One region of the Thauera sp. WB-2 genome, then DNA from elsewhere that is predicted to be linked to it. Evidence: predicted binding sites of a transcription regulator. Region 1 holds the regulator's gene; each other region holds the start of a gene.

Region 1 (2,266 bases):
GCATGCTGGCGCCGCGTCTTGGAAACGGGCGCATTATAACCATACCCCGGACGTGGGGCTGAAACGAAAGCGTCAGGCTTCGGGGGCCTGGTGCTTGATCGTCTCGTGGTTGTGGTCGGCCAGTTTCTGCTTGTACTTCTGCACCTGGCGGTCGAGCTTGTCGGTCATCGCGTCGATGGCCGCGTACAGGTCGGCATCATCGCTTTCGACGAAGATGTCCTTGCCGCGCACGTGCAGGGTGACCTCGGCCTTCTGCTTGAGCTTCTCGACCGAGAGGATCACCGCGACACTGGTGACGTTGTCGAAGTGACGGATGACGCGATCAAGCTTGGAGGTGACGTAGTCGCGAATGGCCGGAGTGACTTCGACGTGGCGCCCGGTGATGTTGAGATTCATGTTGACTCCTGTTTTTGTCAGATGGATTTGCGCAGGCTGACCGGCGGGATATTGAGGGATTCGCGATACTTGGCGATCGTGCGCCGTGCGACCACGATACCCTGCTGGCCAAGGACTTCGGCAATCTTGGCGTCGGACAGCGGCTTCTTGCTGTCCTCGGCGTCAACCAGTTGGCGAATCAGCGCGCGAATCGCCGTAGACGAGGCCGCTCCACCGGTGTCGGTGGCGACGTGACTACCGAAGAAATACTTGAGTTCGAACACCCCGCGCGGACTCGCCATGTACTTCTGCGTGGTCACGCGCGACACGGTGGACTCGTGCAGCTCGAGTTGGTCCGCGATCTCCCGGAGGGTGAGTGGCCGCATTGCCACCTCCCCATGATCGAAGAACTGCCTCTGCTGGTCAACGATGGCCTGGGACACCCGGAGGATGGTGTCGAAGCGCTGCTGCACGTTCTTGATCAGCCAGCGTGCCTCCTGCAACTGTCCGCTCAGGCCGCCACCCTGGCCGCGGTTCTGCTGCAGCAGGCTGGCATACAGGCGGTTGATGCGCAGACGCGGCATTGCCTCCTGGTTCAGGCTGACCGTCCACCGCCCGCGCAGCTTGCGTACGACCACATCCGGCAGTACGTAGCGCGTCTCGGCGTTCGAGTAACGCGAGCCGGGGTGGGGATCGAGGCTGCAGATCAGGGCATGGGCGGCGCGCAGGGCCTCGTCGTCGCAGCCGGTCAGCTTCTTGAGCTTGACGAAGTTGCGCTCGGCGAGCAGCTCGAGGTGCTTGTCGACGATCTCGAGCGCGAGCGTGCGCGTCGCCGAAGCCGGCAGGGTACGGAGCTGCAGCGACAGGCATTCGCTGGGGCTGCGCGCGCCGATGCCTGCGGGCTCGAGGTTCTGTACGTGGCGCAGCGCGATGCTCAGGTCATCGACATCGACGTCGGCGTCGTCCGGAAGCAGTTCGAGGAGCTCATCGAGCGGCTGGTGAAGGTAGCCGTCGTCATCCAAGGCTTCGATGATGAAGCGCACGAGGGCGCGGTCGCGGTCTGACAGCGGCGACAGCGACACCTGCTGGTCGAGGTGTTCACGCAGGGAGACGCCGGCCGCCTGCAGTTCCTGGTAATCGACGTCGTCGTCGTCCTCGCTGCGGCTCGATGCGCCGCTGCCGACATTGGACCAGTCCATGCCTTCGTCGGCGCTGCCATGGTCGGCATGGTCGCCGGCGTCGCTGTCCGTAGCGCTGGCTGGCGCCTCGGGGGTGTTCGCCTGTTGCTGTCTGGCCTCGTGTTCGGGGGGGCTGCCCGGTGGAAGCGGTGGTACGAACTCGACACCGTCGCCGTCGCTGCGCTCGAGCATCGGGTTCTCGAGCAGGAAGCGCTCGATCTCCTGGTTCAGCTCGATGGTCGACAGCTGCAGCAGCTTGATCGACTGCTGCAGCTGCGGCGTCAGGGTAAGGTGCTGGGAGAGCTTGAGCTGGAGGCTTGGTTTCATCGCTGTCGACGCGCGCGCGGATTCACAGGCGGAAATGCTCGCCCAGGTAAACCTGGCGCACCCTTTCGTTGTCGATGATCTCGGCCGGTTCGCCGCTTGCCAGTACCCGGCCCTCGCTGATGATGTACGCACGATCGCAGATGCCGAGCGTCTCGCGCACGTTGTGGTCTGTGATCAGCACGCCGATGCCGCGCTCCTTGAGGAAGCGGATGATCTTCTGGATGTCGATCACCGCGATCGGGTCGACCCCTGCGAAGGGTTCGTCGAGGAGGATCAGGCGCGGGTCGGTTGCAAGTGCGCGCGCGATCTCGCAACGCCGGCGCTCGCCGCCGGAGAGTGAGACGGCGGTGTTGTCGCGCAGGTGGTTGATGCCAAGCTCGAGCAGC
Region 2 (2,266 bases), 110 kb from region 1:
GTGGCTGCTGCAGCAGCAGGAGGACGCCGCACAGGATTGAGCGCGGCGCACCGCCAAACAAAAGAGGCGCCCGCGGGCGCCTCTTTTGTTTGATGCTTGCAGACCGATCAGGCCGACTTCCAGCGCCGGCGCGTCGCGACCAAGCCGAGCAGACCCAAGCCGGCGAGGGCCAGCGAGCCGGGTTCGGGGACGCCCGGCGGCGGAGGCGGGGGCGGGATCTTGGTGACACCTGCAACTGATGCGATCTTGATGTAGTCGTGCCTGCCGTCACCGTTGGTGACGCCCGAAGCCGAGATCGCACCGGCACCGATGAGCCAGAAGCTCGAATACACCGAGGCGCCGGTGTTGTAAGTCCCGGTGGACGCGCCGTTGGCATAGTTGCCGACCAGCGACCAGCCGCTACTCAAGAGATTCGCGTACGTGTTGTTGGCGAGACTACCGGAGAAAGGCGTGGCGCCAGTGTAGGCGAGCAGGAAGAAATCGGAGTCGGTCTGGACCCAGCCAATGCTCACCTTGTCGAGTTTGACCTCCTGCGGCCCGAAATTGAGCAGCAGGGACTCGAAGCGGCCGTTCGTATCCATCGCATGCTCAGGCGCTGAGAGCGTTTCGTCGGCGTTGCCGCTGCTACCACCGGCTTTGCCGTCTGCACCGAGATGCTGCACGCCGACACCGCCGTCCCACTTGGTAACCGCACCGGAGCCGAGCTTTCCATCGTTCAAGTTGTACCACGCGCTCATTGCGGGCACGGTGGTCGACGTATTGAGATTCCACGTCGTCGAGGCGCTTGCCGCGCCCGAACCCAAGGCCAGGCCTGCAGTCACCAACGCACATGCGAGCTGTTTGTGATTCATCTTTTTTACCTTCTCACGTAGTTCTTTTCTACTGCTTTCACGACACTGAAGCACACTTCATGCCATAAAAAACAATCTCTTTAAAAACAATAACATGCTCAAAAACATTTGGCCTTGCCGCGAGCAAGTGTAAAAACTTCCGACTATTTTGCGCCCAGTTCGGCAAGCAGTGCCCGCGCCTCGCCGCGCCAGGAAAACTCACCCGGCATGGCAAGCGCAGCCTTCAGCTCATCCGCAGCCTCTCCCCGACGCCCCATCTTCGCCAGCACGTAGGCCAGGTGCCAGCGAATCTCGGCATTGTTCGGCGCGCGCAGGCGGGCATCGCGCAGGTAGCGCATCGATTCCTCGTAGCGCTGCAGCGAGGCCAGGACCCACCCCATGGTGTCCATCACCGCGGCGTCGCCCGGCGCGAGGCGCAGCGCCTCGCTGGCATGGGCGAGCGGATCGCCTTCGCCCAGCTCCAGCAGCACGATGGCGAGGTTGTTGCGCACGGCAGCGCTGGTACGGCCCACCGCAACCAAGGCTTCATAGGTTTCGCGGGCCTCGCGCAGCTGGCCGCTGCGCATCAGCAGCTCGGCCAGCAGCTCGCGCGCGGCGATATCGCCCGGCGCCTGCTGCACGCGCGCGCGCACCGGGGCAAGCGCCTGCGCCGGCTCACCCTGACGGACATGGACGTCCGCAAGCCGGTACAGCAATGCCGTGGATGGAGCACGCGCCATCGCCTCACGGAACAGGCGCGCCGCCTCTGCATGCTCGCCCCGCTCGCGGGCGAGATCACCAGCCAGGCGATAGCGCTCGAAATGGTTCGGGTGCGCTGCAAGCACGCGCTCAAGGTAGCCCGCTGCAAGCACGATGTTGCGCTCGGCGACCGCCGCCTCTACGGCAAGCACGAGCGCGTCGAGATCATCTGGCCGGCCTTGCAGCGCCTTGTCGGCCGAGTAGCGCGCGGCAACAGGATCGGCCGCAGCCAGTTGCATGTACCCGATGCGTACCAGGTGTGCGGTATCGAAGCCGGCAGCGCGCACCATCTCGCGCAGCACCTGCTGAGCGGCGCGGTTGTCCCCGGCGTCGATCTCGGTCTGCGCGAGCGCCGCTAGCGCGACCAGGTCGCCCGCACGCCGCGCGGCCAGTGCTCGCGCCACCTCACGCGCGCCGTCGCGGTTACCGGCCGCCGAGCGCAGTTCGATCAGGGTGAGGCCGTACTGAAGGTTGTCGCTTGCCTCGGCAAACGCCTTCTCCGCCCAGCGCTCGGCCTCTGCCAGCCGCCCCGCCCTGCGCTCGAGCAGCACATACTCGTACATCAGCCCGGCGTCTTGGCGATGCTTGCGCAACAAGGGGTCGAGCGCGCGCCGCGCCTGATCGAATGCGCCCGCACGCACATCCAGCCGCAAGAGGCCAACCTGCGCAGGCAGGAA
Region 3 (2,266 bases), 620 kb from region 1:
GGCATCTGCCCTGCCCTGCCAGCCATCGAAATGCAGCAGTTCGGGCAAGGGCACGCGCCTGAGCCAACCGGCCGCCTCCAGTTCGGGGCGGGCATGGAAGTCGCGGACGTAGCCGATGCACAGGTAGGCGATGGGCACGATCTCGGGCGGAATGCCGAGTGCCTCACGCAGCGCCGGCGGGTGCAGGATGCTCACCCAGCCTACGCCGAGGTTCTCGGCCCGTGCCGCGAGCCACAGGTTCTGCACTGCACACACGGCGCTGTAGACGTCCATGGCGCCGATGTGGGTGCGGCCGATCACCACCGGGCCGTGACGGCTGCGATCGCAGGTGATGCAGATATTGACCGGCGACTCGAGGATGCCTTCGAGCTTGAGATTGCGGTAGGTGGCGCGCTTGCCCTCCTCGAACATCTGCTCGGCCTCGGCATGGGCGGCGAGGAAATCGGCATGGATCTTCTCGCGCACCGCGCGCGCGCGCACGACGATGAAATCCCACGGCTGCATGAAGCCGACCGAGGGCGCGTGATGGGCGGCCGTGAGCACGTGCGCCAGCACGTCATCCGGGATCGGGTCGGGGAGGAACTCGCCGCGTACGTCACGGCGGGTGTGGATGGCGCGATACACCGCGTCGCGCTCGGCGCTGCTGAACCGAGGGTTGGTCTGGAAACGGGTGTCCTGCGGCGGTGCGCAATGCACCTGGGTCTGGCTGCTCATGAAGTAGTCCCCTTGTCGACGAGCAGTGGGCAGCCGCCGACCAGACGGCTGCAGGAAACACTTCGAGGCCGGTCTTCCGGCTGCGGATCATCTCGTCCGGACGCCTTCCCGATCCTGACGACCAGTGGCTGGGCGAACCTTGCCCGGACAATCCCCTTCACGGCGCTGGGCGCGCGGCGGATTGGCACCGCCTTCCCGATTCTCCCGCGCAAAGCGCAGGCACCTCGAAGTCGAGAGGGCCAGATTCTAGCCACATGCCCTCCATCTCGCGACACCTGTGCGCTGGCTCGTGCCGCGGTATTACACCTGCCCCCCTCCCCTTCCCCCCCCTTCACTCCTCCCTTCCCCCCCTTCGCCGCCCGGCACGGTGCACCAGCTTGGTGACAAGCGCACCAACACAGTGCGCCCGGTGCATCTGCCATCGCGGCAGATCCAGTCAATCCGGGGTTTTCAAGGCGTTGAAGTGCATGGCACGGTCCGTGCTTATTGCAAACCAGCCCAGCACGCAAGGATGCGAACAGGGCTTGCCTCCGCCAACGCAGGTGGGGGCCGGCGGATACGAATACGTATGTCGCCGGCCATTTCCATCCGATGTCGAACCGCGTCCCGCGGAGGCCGTCATGCTTGAGCCGGGCTCACCCCGTGCCCAGGTATCGCCAGGTCCAACGCGGGGCCGAATGAGTGATACCAGCATGAAGATCGTTCTCGTTGGCCATGGCATGGTCAGCCACAAGTTCCTCGAGGAACTCCGGCAACTGCAGATCCCCGGTGCGGAAGTCACCGTACTGTGCGAGGAACCGCGGGTCGCCTACGACCGTGTGCACCTCTCCGAATTCTTCGCCGGCAAGACGGCGGAAGACCTCTCGCTGGTCGCCCCCGGCTTCTTCGCCGAGGCAGGCTTCACGCTTCGGCTGGGCAGCCGCGCGGCGGCGATCGACCGCCGCGCACGCACGGTGACGACGCAGGACGGCGTCACCCTGCCCTACGACAAGCTGGTGCTGGCCACGGGGTCCTATCCCTTCGTGCCGCCGGTCAAGGGCAGCGAGCGCGACCAGTGCTTCGTCTATCGCACCATCGAGGACCTCGAGGCGATGAAGGCGGCCGGCACGATCTCGCGCAAGGGCGTCGTGGTGGGCGGCGGCCTGCTCGGCCTGGAGTGCGCCAAGGCGCTGCGCGACCTCGGCCTCGAGACCCACGTCGTCGAATTCGCGCCCCGCCTGATGGCGGTGCAGGTGGACGACGAAGGCGGCCGCATCCTGCGCAGCAAGATCGAGGCCCTGGGCGTGCAGGTACACACCGAGCGCAACACGGTCGAGATCACCGACGGCCGCAGCGCCCGCCACCGCATGGTGTTTGCCGACGGTACCCACCTGGAGACCGACATGATCGTGTTCTCCGCCGGCATCCGTCCGCGCGACGAGCTCGCGCGCCAGAACGCACTGGCCGTCGGCGCCCGTGGCGGCATCGCGATCGACGACCACTGCCGCACCAGCGATGCGGCGATCCTCGCCATCGGCGAGTGCGCGGCCTGGCGCGACCAGACCTTCGGCCT

The links. Region 1 encodes sigma-54, which starts transcription at its own class of promoters, with help from an activator protein. Its sites were predicted from a motif close to TGGCACGCTTNCTGCTNA; they were not measured.
Region 2: the regulator sigma-54 is predicted to act here: its motif matches at 899-916, upstream of xdp1 (exosortase-dependent surface protein XDP1).
Region 3: the regulator sigma-54 is predicted to act here: its motif matches at 1,183-1,200, upstream of nirB (nitrite reductase large subunit NirB).

What each region holds. Positions count from the first base shown of each region.
Region 1 covers NZ_CP088935.1:3,840,464-3,842,729, reverse strand. The annotation lists gene hpf (ribosome hibernation-promoting factor, HPF/YfiA family) at 73-396, opposite strand; gene LQF09_RS17520 (RNA polymerase factor sigma-54) at 414-1,880, opposite strand; gene lptB (LPS export ABC transporter ATP-binding protein) at 1,903-2,266, opposite strand, start outside.
Region 2 covers NZ_CP088935.1:3,725,970-3,728,235, forward strand. The annotation lists gene LQF09_RS16980 (ABCB family ABC transporter ATP-binding protein/permease) at 1-40, shown strand, start outside; gene xdp1 (exosortase-dependent surface protein XDP1) at 108-851, opposite strand; gene prsT (XrtA/PEP-CTERM system TPR-repeat protein PrsT) at 995-2,266, opposite strand, start outside.
Region 3 covers NZ_CP088935.1:3,225,243-3,227,508, forward strand. The annotation lists gene bluB (5,6-dimethylbenzimidazole synthase) at 1-714, opposite strand, end outside; cobalamin riboswitch at 764-956, opposite strand; gene nirB (nitrite reductase large subunit NirB) at 1,407-2,266, shown strand, end outside.